Regions from separate parts of the Dactylosporangium sp. NPDC005555 genome, predicted to be linked through region 2. Evidence: riboswitches for the same ligand, from Rfam matches in the RefSeq annotation. Region 2 holds a riboswitch; the other holds the start of a gene.
The links. A riboswitch is a leader RNA that binds a small molecule or an ion and turns the genes downstream of it on or off. The one in region 2 is predicted to bind cyclic di-AMP.
Positions count from the first base shown of each region.

Region 1: it holds a riboswitch for cyclic di-AMP, as region 2 does, so the genes downstream of both, ABZS58_RS15960 (hypothetical protein) here and ABZS58_RS11765 (NlpC/P60 family protein) in region 2, are expected to answer to the same signal.

Region 1 covers NZ_JBEXDG010000012.1:27,240-34,257, forward strand. The annotation lists gene ABZS58_RS15950 (ElyC/SanA/YdcF family protein) at 1-850, shown strand, start outside; gene ABZS58_RS15955 (polyprenyl synthetase family protein) at 1,006-2,265, shown strand; gene ABZS58_RS15960 (hypothetical protein) at 2,326-3,072, opposite strand; cyclic di-AMP (ydaO/yuaA leader) riboswitch at 3,193-3,336, opposite strand; gene ABZS58_RS15965 (diguanylate cyclase) at 3,384-4,904, opposite strand; gene ABZS58_RS15970 (response regulator transcription factor) at 5,068-5,733, shown strand; gene ABZS58_RS15975 (sensor histidine kinase) at 5,730-6,863, shown strand; gene ABZS58_RS15980 (hypothetical protein) at 6,824-7,018, opposite strand, start outside.
Region 2 covers NZ_JBEXDG010000008.1:102,300-109,317, reverse strand. The annotation lists gene ABZS58_RS11790 (hypothetical protein) at 1-939, shown strand, start outside; gene ABZS58_RS11785 (GntR family transcriptional regulator) at 1,325-2,050, shown strand; gene deoC (deoxyribose-phosphate aldolase) at 2,047-2,754, shown strand; gene ABZS58_RS11775 (DUF899 family protein) at 2,761-3,483, opposite strand; gene ABZS58_RS11770 (helix-turn-helix domain-containing protein) at 3,534-4,202, shown strand; cyclic di-AMP (ydaO/yuaA leader) riboswitch at 4,578-4,723, shown strand; gene ABZS58_RS11765 (NlpC/P60 family protein) at 4,731-5,717, shown strand; gene ABZS58_RS11760 (hypothetical protein) at 5,804-6,352, opposite strand; gene ABZS58_RS11755 (hypothetical protein) at 6,437-7,018, opposite strand, start outside.

The DNA of each region.
Region 1 (7,018 bases), on a different contig from region 2:
GGGCGGGGCCGCGGCGCGGATGGCGGCGTATTCGGAAGCGGTCGACCACGTCACCGGGTATCTCGGCGAGGACGACCGCGAGAAGCTGCGCGCCGACCGGACGGTGCCGCCGTGGTTCGTGTTCGAGGTCGAGCGGGCCAGGCGCGCGGCCCGCTGGCGCGAGCGGCTGCCGGCGAAGCGGGAGACCCGGCTGGAGCGCGGGCGGCGGATCCTGCTCAGGGTCGTCCTCACCGGCAGCGTCGTCGCCGCCCTCGTGCTGGCGCCGACCGTGTGGGTGCGAGCCGCGTCCCTCGGCCGCATCGGCCCCGTCGCGGAGGCGCCGGCCGCCGGGGTCGCGATCGTCTTCGGCGCCCAGGTCGCGCCCGGCGGGCAGGAGCCGATGCCGTTCCTCAAGGGCCGGCTCGACATCGCCGCGAAGCTTCTCACCACCGGCAAGGTCCGGGCCCTGCTCATCTCCGGCGACGCCCAGGGCGGCTCCGGCGACGAGGTCCGCGTCATGCGCGACTACCTCGCGGCGCAGGGCGTCGACCCGGCCAGGATGGTCGTCGACCCGCACGGACTGGACACCTATGACACGTGCCGCCGCGCCCACGACGTGTACGGCGTGACCAAGGCCCTCCTCGTCAGCCAGGAGCTGCACCTGCACCGCGCGGTGACGCTCTGCCGGCGGCTCGGGGTCGACGCGTACGGGGTGCCCGCCCTGTGTGAGGGATGCCAGCGGGTGACGATCCTGTACAACACGGTCAGGGACGTCGCGGCCGGGCCGAAAGCGGCGTGGGAGGCGCTGCGGCACCGCCAGGCGGCTGTCGTGTCGGCACCGGATCCCTCCCTGCGGGAGGCGATGCGCTGACCCGCCCACCATCGTGGTTTTGGGCGTGTCCGGCGGGCACCGGCGGCATACTTGATCGGTCCACGGCGCCGGCACAGATCGGCGCACGTCCATGTCAGGAACCGAACAGGTGGTGCGTTACCGGTGCTTGTCCCCCGCCCGGCGGTGTCCGGCTGATGGTCACCGTGCTGCGCTCCGTCGACGACGTCCTCGCCTGGGCGGGCCTGCTGGTCGAGCCGCCGCTGCGCACCGCCGTCGGGCGGCTCCCGGCACCCTCGCGTGAGGTGGCCGAGCTGCAGCTGGGCGCCATCGACGAGGGGCCGGCGGTCGCTCGTACCCGAGCGGCGCTGACCCTCGTGAGCGCCGGCGCCGTCGGCGGTGATCCCCACGACGCGGTGGCGAGCGCGGTGGCGGTGGAGCTGGTGCACCAGTGGTCGGTGCTGCAGCGGGACCTGTTCGACGGCGACCTGACCCGCCGGCACCGGCCGACCGCCTGGAGCGTCGTCGGCCCGCACCCCGCCACGCTGGGTGGGGAGGCGATGCTGGCCCTCGCGTTCGACGTGGCCGCGACGGGCGACCCCACGCGACGGGTCCCGCGCCCGCTGCGCCAGGCCACCCGAGCCACACCGTTCCCCGTTTCCGCCGATGCTGATGTACCGGCAACGCCGTCCCCCGCACGAACCGGGGCGGACCGGACACCGGCCGAAGTGCCACGCGCGGAACGGCCCACGGGCGACACCGACGGCGGACCCGGCGGTGCCGCGTCCGGCGACAGGGCCACCGACCCGTGCGCCGACGCCGGCGCGCGGCAGCCGGCGCCCGTCGACCGCGCGGGCGTGCGTGTCCTCGGCGACACCGTCCAGCAGCTCCTGCACGGCCGGCACACCGAGCTCGGCACGACCCTCGACACCGCCACCACCCGCCGCAGGTCCGGCAGCGACCTGCTCCGGGAGTGCATCGCCGCGGTCGAGCAGCGCAGCGGCGCCCTCCTCGGCTGCGCGTGCGCGCTCGGCGCGATCGCCGGCGGCGGCGACCGCGCCAGGGTGGAGCAGCTGCGGCTGTTCGGCGTGCGGCTGGGCCTGGCCGTGCAGTTCACCGAGGACCTGCAGGGCATCTGGGGCGACCCCGCCGTGACGGGCCGTCCGGCGTTCCCGGACCTGCGCCGCCGCCGGCGCTCACTGCCGGTCGCCGCGGCCCTCGCCGCGGGCGCCGACGAGCTCGACGACCTGCTGCGCCGCGAGAGCCGTCTCAGCGACGCCGACCTCGAACGCGCCGCGAAGGTCATCGAGCGGGCCGGCGCCCGCACGTGGTGCGTCCGGCAGGCCGAGGATCTTCTGGCGCAGGCGCTGCTCGTCCTCGACCTGGCGATCCCGGAGCCGGCCGCGGTCGCCGAACTCGTCGCCCTGGCCCGCTGGGCGACCCGCCACCCCGCCTGAACCCTGCCGTGACCGCACCGCACCGCACCGAGCCGGCCCGGTACGGTGCGGTCACGGGCATCAGGTGAGGGCGCCGACGATCTGCGCCGCGCGGGTCGCGTGCTTCTGGTAGGCAGCCGGGAACGCCGAGCGCTGCACCGCCTGCGCGGCCGCGGTCACGCTCATCCGCTGCCACCCCTGCACGCGGGACAGCGCGTCGTAGAAGAGCATCGCGGAGTGTGCCGGACTCATCAGCTCGGCCACGGTGCCCCAGCCCTGGCTGGCCCGCTGCTGGAACAGCCCGACCGAGTCGTGGTCGGACGAGACGCCCTCGTGCGGCAGCCGCAGGCTGGACGGGACGGCGGAGCTGGCGACGTTGTAGAGGTCGCTCTCCTGCATCGCGGTCGCGATCGCCACCACGAGGGCCTGGTCGGGCATGCCCTGCGCCCGGCCCTGCTTGACGATGATCGCGGCGTTGTCCATCTGCCGCTGATCGAGGCCCGCGACCGGCCGGACGACGGGCGGTGCGGGCGGCACCGGCGGCACGACCGGCACCGCCGCGGCGAGCGGGCCTCCGGCCGGCGCGGACCCGGACGCAGACGCAGACGGCGACGGCGACGCGGACCCGGAAGCCGGCGGCGAGGACGTGGCGACGACGCCCGGCTCGGCGTACGCGGGGCCGGTGAACGGCGGCGACTCGGCCGGCACGCCGGCCAGGATCGAGGCGGACAGCACAGCGACCGAGAAGGCGCCGGTCTTCGCGACGAACCGGGCGTTGAACGCCGGCCGGCGATGTCGCGGATTGAACTCGCGTGGCAATGACTTCACTACTGATATTTCCTCTTCGTGGCAGGCAGCATCGGCACGCCGCCAAGAGGACGGCGCGCTGGAAGGGGGGAATCAGCGGTGCGGCGTTACGTGGTCATGCGGGCGGCAAGCATCGACGCAGACTCCTTCCGTGGCCGCCTACCGGGTTAGCTGACGGGTTCGGGCGGGAAGCTTCGCCCTACCGTGGCCCAGCCACGGATACACCCCAGAGGACTACATGGGTCCCCGGCTCGCGAACGTCTCGCGACTCGACGGCGCCCGCCCGGCAGCACCCGATGGGGTGCAGGTCGACCGGAGCAGACCACCCGACCCTACTGGGCCGCTTCTGGCCGGGCCAACCGCAGCAACGGCAATCCACCCGGCGCACCCGAACGATCACCGAACGCTGTCACCCGGCCGGTCACCTCTCCGGCGTGACGGCCGCCCTTGACCAGGTACATCGCCCGGTCGGCGGCACGCAGCGCGGCGCCCGCGTCCTCGACCGTGTCATCGATCACGGCCACGCCGACGCTGACCCGGACCCGCATGATGTGCCCCTGGTGCGTGACGGGTGCGGCGACGGAGCGCTCCAGGCGGTCGACGAGCGCGCCGAGGTCGGCGACGGCGACGTTGCCGGTGAGCACCACGAACTCGTCGCCGCCGAGCCGGGCGACGGTGTCGGTGGGTCGAACCAGCGACACCAGCCGCTGCGCGACGGCGACGAGGACCGCGTCGCCCGCGTCGTGGCCGAGGGTGTCGTTGACGACCTTGAAGTCGTCGAGGTCGCAGAAGAGCAGCGCGCTGATCACCTGCTCGGTGCGGGCCCGCCGGACCGCGGCCGCGAGGGGTCCGGCGAAGGCGTCGCGGTTGGCGAGGCCGGTCAGCGGGTCGCGGGACGCCCGCCGCACGAGGTCGGCCTCGGTCGCCTTGCGGCCGGTGATGTCCTGCACCTGCGTGATCGCGAACGCCGGCGACCCGCCGACGACCGACATCGTCGCGGAGATCCAGATCGTCTCGCCGTCGCCGCGCACGCAGCGGACCTCGTGGTCGCGGATGGATCCGGAGCGGCCGGCGAAGACCGCCCTGCTGCGGTCGAGATCGTCGGGGTGGATGAGGTCGCCGAAGCGCATCGAGACGAGCACGTCCTCGTCGCGGCCGAGCAGCTCGCACAGGGCGGGGTTGACCCGGATCAGCCGGGTCAGGTCGGCACCCTCCAGGCCGATCATGCACATGCCGGTGCCGGCGCCGTTGAACGCGAGCCGGAACGCGGCCTCGCTGGCCTCCAGGTGCTGACGCTCCCGGCGCAGCGCCTCGACGAGGTTGGCGTTGTTGATCGCGATGCCGGCCTGCGCGGCGAGCATCTCCAGCAGCTCCCGCTGGAACGCGCCGGGCCGCTTGCCGTCCGCGGGCAGGTCGACGCTGAGCACCCCGACCATCGACCCGTCGGGCGCGCACAGCGGCGCGAACAGGGCGTCGAGGGGATGCCAGCGCTCCTCGTCCGGGATGTCCTCCGCGCCGCCGGCCAGGGACGGGACCCAGGACTGGATGCCGTCGTTGTGCCGCTCGTGCGGCAGGAAGCGCAGCTGCCCCCACTCGTCGGCGTCGGCGAGGTGCGCGTCGAACTCGGCCGCCGGGTACCGCGCGCCGAGCAGCTCGGCCCTCGCCTCCTCGGGCCCGGCGATGGCGACCGCCTCGTACACACCCTCGGGATGCAGGTAGTTGACCACGGCGGCACCGAACCCGACGCCCTCGACGACGGCCTCCGCGATGCGGTGCAGCGTCTCGACGACCGTGTCGCCGGTGTTGATCCGGCCCGTGATCGTGTAGACGGAACGGATCGCGGCCATCGCCATGTCCCGATCATGATCCACGGCTCGCCTACCCCGCTCCGGCCGACCCTGCACCCTCACATCGACGCATCACCTCGAATCCTAAGCAAAACCGCGTGATCCGTGCAGGGTCCATCGCGGCCGAGGCGCACGCCGGGCCGGTGCCTGCGCTGGCTATCCTGCACACATGCCGGAGCAGGTCAGACTCGTGATCGCCGACGACCAGGCGATGATCCGGGCGGGCCTGCGGCTGGTGGTGGAAACGGCCGCCGAGACGACGATCACCGTGGTCGGCGAGGCGGCGGACGGCGCCGAGGCGGTCGCGGTGGCGCGGCGGCTGCGGCCGGACGTGCTCGTCATGGACATCGCCATGCCGCGGCTGGACGGGCTGTCCGCGGCCCGGCAGCTGCTCGCGGACCCGCGACCGCCGAAGATCGTGCTGTTGACCATGTTCGACACCGACGAGCACCTGCACGCGGCGCTGCGGCTCGGGGTCAGCGGGTTCCTGCTCAAGGTGTCGCCGCCGGAGCAGCTCGTCGACGCGGTCAGGGTCGCGGCGGCCGGTGACGCGCTCATCGACCCGGCGGTGACCACGCGGGTCATCGCGTCGTTCGCCGCCCGGCCCGAGCCGGACCCGGCGCCGGAGCTCGACGCGCTGACGGGCCGGGAGCGCGAGGTGCTGGAGCTGCTGGTGCGCGGGCTGTCCAACGCGGAGATCGGCGAGCGGCTGCTGGTGGGCGAGGCGACCGTGCGGACCCACGTCGGCCGGATCTTCCAGAAGCTGCATCTGCGCGACCGGGTCCAGGCCGTCGTCTACGGCTACGAGGCGGGCATCGTCCGGCCGGGCGGGTGAGCGTGCCCGCCTGGCGGCCGTCGTGGCTCGATGCCCTGCTGGCGCTCGCCGTCGCTGGTGCCGGGGTCGTCGAGGCGTACGGGCGCGCCGGCGCCGGACCGGGCCAGGTGCACCGGCCGGGGCTCGTCGCCGCGGGTGCGCTCGCCGCCGGGGTGCTGCTGTTGCTGCGCCGCCGCTCCCCCGTCGGCACGCTCGCCGCGCTGACCGTGCTGTCGGCCCTGTTCCGGGTCGCGGTCATGGACGACGACTATCCGCTCGCGGCGTGGCAGTTCTACTCGAACCTGATCCTGGTGCACACGGTCGGCAGCGAGCCGGCGGGGCCGCGCGGGCGGGCCGCCGGCGTCGTCACCGTGCTCGCCGCATACGCCCTGCTGCAGACCCTGCCGGGGCAGGACGTCGCCGAGAGCCTCATCGGCGCCATGTTCATGGGTGTCGCGTACGGCAGCGGCATCCTGCTGCACCGGCAGACGCTGCGCACGGTCCGGATGGCGCAGCGGGCGGCGGTCGCGGCCGGCGAGGAGCGCACCCGCATCGCCCGTGAGCTGCACGACGTCATCTCCCACAACGTCAGCCTGATGACGTTGCAGACCGGTGGGGTACGGATGCTGCTGTCCGCCGACCCGGCCCGTGACAAGGAGCGTGACCTGCTGCGGGGCGTCGAACGCGCCGGCCGGGACACGGTGGAGGAGCTGCGGATGCTGCTCGGCGTCCTGCGCAACGGGCAGGCACCGGCCGGCCTCGACCGCCTCGACGAGCTGGCCGGGCCGCTGCGCGCCGCCGGGCTCGACGTCCGGGTGGCCACGACCGGCACGCCGCTGCCGCTGCCGCCGGCGCTCGGGCTGTCGGCGTACCGGATCGTCCAGGAGGCGCTGACCAACGCGCTCAAGCACGCCGGAGCGGCGACCGTCGACGTGACCGTCGGCTACACCGGGGCCGCGGTCACGGTCGAGATCAGCGACGACGGCCGGTCCACAGAGGCGCCCACAGAGGCCACCGGGGAGGCACCGGCGGGGCACGGGCTCGCCGGCATGCGGGAGCGCGCCGCGCTGCACGGCGGCACCCTGCACGCCGGTGCCCGGCCCGGCGGCGGCTACACGGTCGCCGCGACATTCCCGCTGGCCGGCGACTGAGCCGGAGCCGGGTCGGCGGCCCACTCGGCGTCGCTCATCCGCAGCATCCGCAGCCCGATCACGCCCGCACCGGCGACGTACAGCAGGCTCCCCACGATCATGCCGATCGGGTACACCGGCCCGGCCAGCATGCCGATCACCATCGCCGGCGGCGC
Region 2 (7,018 bases):
TTCGCCGTGGCGGGCGACCCGGACGCCGTGCGGTGCACGGGAGAGCTGCTGGCCCGGCTGGGGCGCGTCGACGACGTGATCGAGCTGCTGCGGCCGCGGCTGCACGACCCGTCGTCCGCCGCCGCCCTGGTGCGCCTCAGCGAGGGCCACGGGCGTGACGCCGAGGTGGCCGCCCTGCTCAGGGAGGCCGCTGACGCATCGGTGGCGCTGGCTGCGGTGCTGGAGCGGCAGGGTCACGTGAGCGAGGCGGCAGCGGTGCTGCGCGCGGCGGACCCGTCCGTGGACGCACTCGAGCACCTTGCCGATCTGCTGGCGCGGCACGACCAGGCGGGCCTCGTGCGGCTCGCCGCCGAGAGCGGCCACCCGGCCGCGGTCCATCGCCTCGCGGCGCTGCTGGACCGGCAGGGTCAGGTCGACGAGGCGGCGAAGGTGTTGTGGCCGCTGGTGACCGCCGGTGAGGCGTTCGCGGTGCACCAGCTGGCGGACCTGCTGACCCGCCACGACCGGGCCGGCGAGGCGGTCGAGCTGATGCGCCCGTTCGCGACGCAGGACCCGGAGCAGTATCTCGACGGTCTGGTGGCGCCGCTGGTCCGGGCGGGCCGCGCCGAGGAGGCCTTGTCGATCGTCGACAACCTTGTCACACGCCCTGACCTGGACCTGATGTCGCTGCGGACCTTTCTGCTGCACGCCCTCGGCCGCCTCGACGACGCCTATCTGCAGACCCTGCCCGAGCACCACCGCGGCTACGCCGCCGAGCTGCTCGCGGACGCCGGGCGCTGGGACGAGGCGATCGCGCTGCTGTGGCCGGGCCGCCGCGACCATGACGCCGGCACCACCGTCGCGGAGCTGCTGATCCGGCAGGGCCGCGTCGACGAGGCGATCGAGATCCTCGCCGGACGAGGGCAGGCCGGGTCGGGCGGTGGGGCGTCGCTCGTCTGACGACGCCCTCCGCCACGACGAGGTGGACGCTCCAGCCGACGGTCTGACCGGAAACGATCAGTGCGGGGAGGGGTCGCCGGCGACCGGCTCCGGCGAACGGGATGCGGACCGGCAGCGGCACGGGGACCAGCACGCGGGCGGTGACCGGCAGGGATGTCCCGGCGGGCGGCCGGCGGGCAGGGTGCCACTGACGGCCGGCGTGGCACCGCGAGCGTCCGGACGGGCTTCTGCCGCAGCCCGATGGCGACCAACGCCGGCCCGATTGTGACCAGCGCCGCGGCCGGGGCGATCGTGCCCTGCCCGGGCCGGCGAGCGCCGAAGGGCGGGCGCTTGCCGGCGGCCGCGGCAACATCTAGGTTGTCTAGGAGACCTGGAGGATACGCTGGTGAAGACGCCGCTGTACGTGCGGATCGAGCGGGAGCTGCGGGCGCGGCTGGACCGGGCGGCACCGGGCGACGCGCTGCCGGCGGAGTCGGTGCTCGCCGAGGAGTTCGGGGTCGCGCGGATGACCATGCGGGCCGCGCTCAACGCGCTCGAGGCGGACGGGCTGATCGAGCGCATCCAGGGCCGCGGCACGTACGTGCGGCAGCGGCCCGCGCAGCGCGCCGCCGGCACGCTGATGAGCTTCCAGGACCAGGTCCGCAGCTGGGGACGCACGCCGTCGTCGCGGGTCGTCGAGGCGGAGGTCCGGGCGGCGTCGGCGGACGAGGCCGCGGCGCTGCGGCTGACCGCGGCGGCGCCCCGCGTGGTCTCGATCGTGCGGGTGCGGATGGCCGACGGGACGCCCCTCGCGGTGGAGTACGCCGCCTTCCCGGCCCACCTGACCGCGTTGCTCGACGCCGACCTGGAGGGCGGGTCCCTGCACCGCGCGCTGAACGACCTCGGGCTGCGCCCCACGCTGGGCTCCTCGACCCTCACCGCCCAGCCGGCCGGACCCGACGGCGACCGTCTCAACGTGCCCGCGGCCGAGCCGTTGCTCGTCGAGACCCGGCTCATCGTCGACCAGCACTCGGCGCCGCTGGAGTACACCGTCAGCCGCTACGTCGGGTCCCGCTACGCGCTGCGGGTCACCTTCGACGTGCAACCTCCCCAGACCGGAGCACCGTCATGAACGTCGCCAAGATGATCGACCACTCCCTGCTGCGTCCCGAACTGACCACCGCGGACGTCGTGCGCGGCTGCGAGATCGCGGCCCGCCGCGACGTCGCCTCGGTCTGCGTCCGCCCGTCCGACGTGCCGCTCGCCGTGACCGCCCTCGCCGGCACGGGCGTCCTCGTCGGCACCGTGACCGGCTTCCCGCACGGCGACACGCTGAGCGCCGTCAAGGTGGCCGAGACCCGGGCGCTCGTCGAGGCCGGCGCCGACGAGATCGACATGGTCCTGCACATCGGCCGGCTCCGCGACGGCGACGACCGTTACGTCCACGACGACATCGCCTCCGTGGTCGCCGCCGCCCAGGGCCGCGTCGTGAAGGTGATCCTCGAGAACGCCTACCTCACCGACGCGGAGAAGATCACCGGCTGCCGGCTGGCCGAGGAGGCCGGCGCGCACTTCGTGAAGACCAGCACCGGCTTCGCCCCGGGCGGCGCCACCCTCGCCGACATCCAGCTGATGCGGGCCACCGTCTCCCCGGCCGTCCGGGTGAAGGCGGCAGGCGGGGTCCGGACCCTCGACACGCTGCTGACCCTGCACGAGGCGGGGGCCACCCGGTTCGGCGCCACCGCCACCGAGACGATCCTGGACGACCTCGCCGCCCGCGAACGCGGCGAACGCCCCGCTCCCGTCCCGGATCCAGCGCCCTCCGGCACCTACTGAACGTCGTCAGTGCGGCTGCTCCGCGCTCGCGACGGGTGTCACGCCCGGGCGGGTCCACTGGGGCACGGGGCGGCCGTCGCGGCGCCAGCGCGTGTACGTCGGTTCCCGCGGCCAGCCCTCGGGCGAGGACTCCCAGGTCTCCTGCCGGCCGTAGACCGTCATGTCCAGGAGCTTGTGCGACGCCATGATGGCCTCGACGCCGCGGTCGGTCGTCTCGTACGTGAGGAAGAACCGGTCGTCGCGGCGCAGGTAGCAGGCGATGATGCCGCCGCCGGCGTAGGCCGGGTCGCCGACGCCGTACGTGGAGTACCACGGGTGCGTGTAGCCCATGAACTCCCGGAACGGGGCCAGCTGGTAGTACGGCCCCTCAGCGAAGACGGCGAAGGAGATGCCGCGTTCGTTGAGGTACGCGGCGTTCTGGAAGTCCCAGATGGAGGCGGTGCAGCCCTCGCACTGCTCCTCGAACGGCTTGTCCAGGTGCCACATGTGCTTGTAGACGACGAGCTGGTCGCGGCCCTGGAAGATGTCCGCGAACGGCGTCGGGCCGCCCGCGCCGGCCAGGGAGATCGGGGTGACCTCCACCATCGGCAGGCGACGGCGGGCAGCGGCGATCGCGTCGCCCTCACGCGTGTGCGCCTTCTCGCGGGCCAGCAGCGCTTCCCGCGCACGCAGCCAGGTCTCGCGGTCGACGACGGCAGGGGCGGGCGGCACGGCACGCGAAGACGTCATGCTGCTATCTTTAACATAGTTGGTACTCGGTTGAACAGAGCGAGGCGACGGTGCCGATCCGGCAGAGCTACGGCGACCACGGCGACGCATGCCGGGCCGCGAACGCGCTCGACCTCGTCGGCGACCGGTGGTCGCTGATCGTCGTGCGGGAGCTGATCCTCGGCCCGAAACGCTTCGCCGACCTGCAGGAGTCCGTCCGCGGCATCACCCCGGCGGTGCTCACCGACCGGCTGCGGTCCCTGCGGCAGGCCGGGATCGTCGACCACGTCGTCCTGACGGACCTCGCCCGCACCCCCGCGTATGTCGCCACCGAGTGGGGCCGCGGGCTGGAGCAGGTCCTGGGGTCGCTCGGCCGCTGGTATTCCGCCGGCCCCGACCCGGGCACCAAGGGCGGCATGACCCCCGACGCGGTCGTCGTCGCCATGCGGACCATGGCGCCGCCGGTCCGGGCGACGGTCCCGCCGGTCGTGCTTCACCTGCACGACCGGCGCGACGCACGCCGGGCGGGCCCGCCGGTGCACAGCTTCCACACGGTCACCGACGGCGGCGCCGTACACGTGCGGACGGGCACGATCGCGAACCCCGCGGCGACCGTCACCGCGGACTCGACCACGTGGTGCGGGATCCTCTTCGAGGGCGTGGACCTGGACGCCGCGGACATCGACGGCGACCGCGCCGCCGTCGCCTCGATCGTGGCGCTCTACACCCCGCCGGTGTGACCACCGGCGGCGAGGATGGACCCGTGACCGTCGTCCTGTCCGTCCTGTACGTCACGCTGCTCATCACCGCCGTGACAGGGTGACGCCCGGCGACGCACCTGGTGGGTGCCGTCGGCGAACGTCACGTCGAGGAGCAGGATCGCCTGCCTCGGGCGGTTCCAGCGGAACCCGTACGGGCCAGAACCAGTACGGCATTTGCAAATGTGTCGAATTGCGAGGGGTCGTCCGCAGGGCCGCCTTGGGTCTGCGTTAAGTCCGCCTTAGATCGAGCCCCTTTGCTCTTCCGCGCCGTTACGTTTGTGCTGGCTGTCGGACGTCGTCGCCCCGCCGGGGCGGCCCGGGCAGCCGCCGCCGAGTCGTCGGCCGCGCCTGCTGTCCGGGCGTTCGCCGATGAGCCGGGGAACCATCCGGGGTTTGTCCCATGGGGTGAATCCGCGCCCGCCACACCGGGGCGCGGTAGGGCGCGCCTTCTTCTCGCCCGAATCCGTCAGCTAACCCGGTAGGCGGTCCGCGAAGAAGGACTGTCCCGTGTTCAACGGACGCACGACCATGCGCACCGCGGTCGTCGCGCTTGCGGTGGCGGCGCTCATCGCCCCCGCCAGTGCCGCACGCGCGGACCCGACCCCGGAAGAGCTCCAGGCCCAGATCGACAAGGGCAACAACGAGGTCGAGCTCGTCGTCGAGCAGTACAACAAGGTCAACGGCGACCTCGATGCCACCCAGGCGGCCATCGCCAAGCTGCAGGCCGACCTGGTGCCGCTGCAGGCCGACCTCGACGCCGCCCAGCACGACGCCGCCGCGTTCGCCGTCAACGCCTACAAGACCGGCGGCAACCTCGGCACCCTGTCGCTCATGCTCGGCGCGACCTCGACGGACGCCTTCACCGGCCGCGTCGGCACGCTGCAGGAGATCTCCCGCAGCCAGCAGCGCGACCTGGCCGCGTACAGCACGGCCAAGGGCACCTTCGACGCCGAGCAGCGCCGCCTCAACGACACCCTCGCCGCGCAAAGCCAGCAGAAGACCGAGCTGGCCACCCGCCGCAAGAAGATCGAGGGCGACATCAAGCGTCTCGACACCCTGCAGGCCAAGGCCGAGGCAGCCGCGGCAGCCGCCGCGAAACCCAAGACCACGGCCCCGGCGACGAACCCGGGCAAGCCCCCGGCCGTCTCCGGCAACGCGGGCAAGGCCGTCAACTACGCCTGGGCCCAGCTCGGCAAGAAGTACGTCTGGGGCGCCGCCGGCCCGAACACCTTCGACTGCTCCGGCCTGACCATGATGGCCTGGAAAGCCGCCGGGGTGTCCCTGCCGCACAACGCCGCCCAGCAATGGGGCAAGGTCCGCCACATCTCCCGCAGCCAGCTGGTCCCCGGCGACCTCGTCTTCTACAACGGCCTCGGCCACGTGGGCATCTACATCGGCAACAACCAGATCATCCACGCCCCCAACAGCCGCACCGTCGTGAAGGTTGCCCCGATCGACATCGACAGCCTCTACGGCTACGGCCGCCCGGGCTGACCCTCGATCGGCACAGACGGCGCCCCACCTCTCCCCCGTTGAGGTGGGGCGCCCGCCGTTCCGCCGCCCCGCAGCTCGACGCTGTCCTACGCCGCGTCGAGGCCAGGGCAGTACGTGGACGCTTCGGCCGTCGCCGCGTCCAGCTTCTTCTCGAAGTCCGGGTCGGCAACGCCCTCCGGGGTGAGCATCTTGCCGAGGGTCGCGACGAGCGCCTGCAACGCGGCCTTCGCCTTCGGGTCGGCGGCGGTCGCGGTCTCCTTGTCGACGACCGTCTTGAGCCTCCCGACGAGCGCCGCCGCGTCGGCCTTGGCCTTGTCCTTGGTGGCCTGGTCCTCCGCGGTCGCCATCTTGAGCAGCACCTCGAGCAGCTGCATCTTCTCGGCCTCGAAGGCCGCGATGACGTTCTTGCAGATCCGCTCCGTGTCCGCCTTCGCGCCGACCGGCGAGCTCGCCGCCGCACTGGTCGCACCGCCGGTCGCACCGCTGGCCGCACCGCTGGCCGCAGCACTGGGCGCGGCGGTGCCGCTCGCCGGTGCCGCACTCTTCGCCGTGTCGTCGGCGTCGGTGCCGCACGCCGCGCTCAGCCCGGCCGCGAACGCCAGGACCAGCGCCGACATCATCCTGCGCATGCGCATCGCGCTCTGCCTCCCCGTTCGGTCACACAAGTGCAGGGATCATAGACGCCACGCGCCGTCCGGTGGTCTGCGTGGCCGCTCCGGTCAGAGCCAGGCGACGACCCGGGCGGAGGCGTCGAGGTTGTCGGCGGGGACCAGGGCCGCGGTGGCGGCCTTGAGGTCGATGATGACGATCTGCTTGTCGATGACGGCGGCGAGCACCTCGCTGTCCGGCGCCGGCTGCCAGGTCTCCGGGTCGTCGTACAGGCGGACGTCGATGCCGCCGGAGGGCAGGGTGAGGATCGGGTCCTTGCCGATGGCGCGCGTGGCCGGGTCGACGGTCTGGAAGGTCCGGGTCTCGGTGGTGTACAGGATCGGGCGGCAGGTGCCGGGGGTGAAGAGGAGGCTGTTGCCGCCGACGGTCGTGCCGGCGAGCGTGGTGTCGGCGCCGTTGAACGTGCCGTCCTTGGTCAGCTCGGCGTCGCCGGTGCGCTCCCGGAAGTGCAGGGCCTCCTTCGACGAGCCGAGCGAGACCGCGACCCGCTTGCCGCACATGGCGGTGGGTTGCCACATCTTCGGCGAGTCCAGCAGCTTCGGGGTCTTGCCGCCGAGCACCGCGACGGTCGTGGTGTCGGCCTTCACGACGGTGGTGGAGTCGGTGATCTCGACCGAGACCTGCTGCGGCAT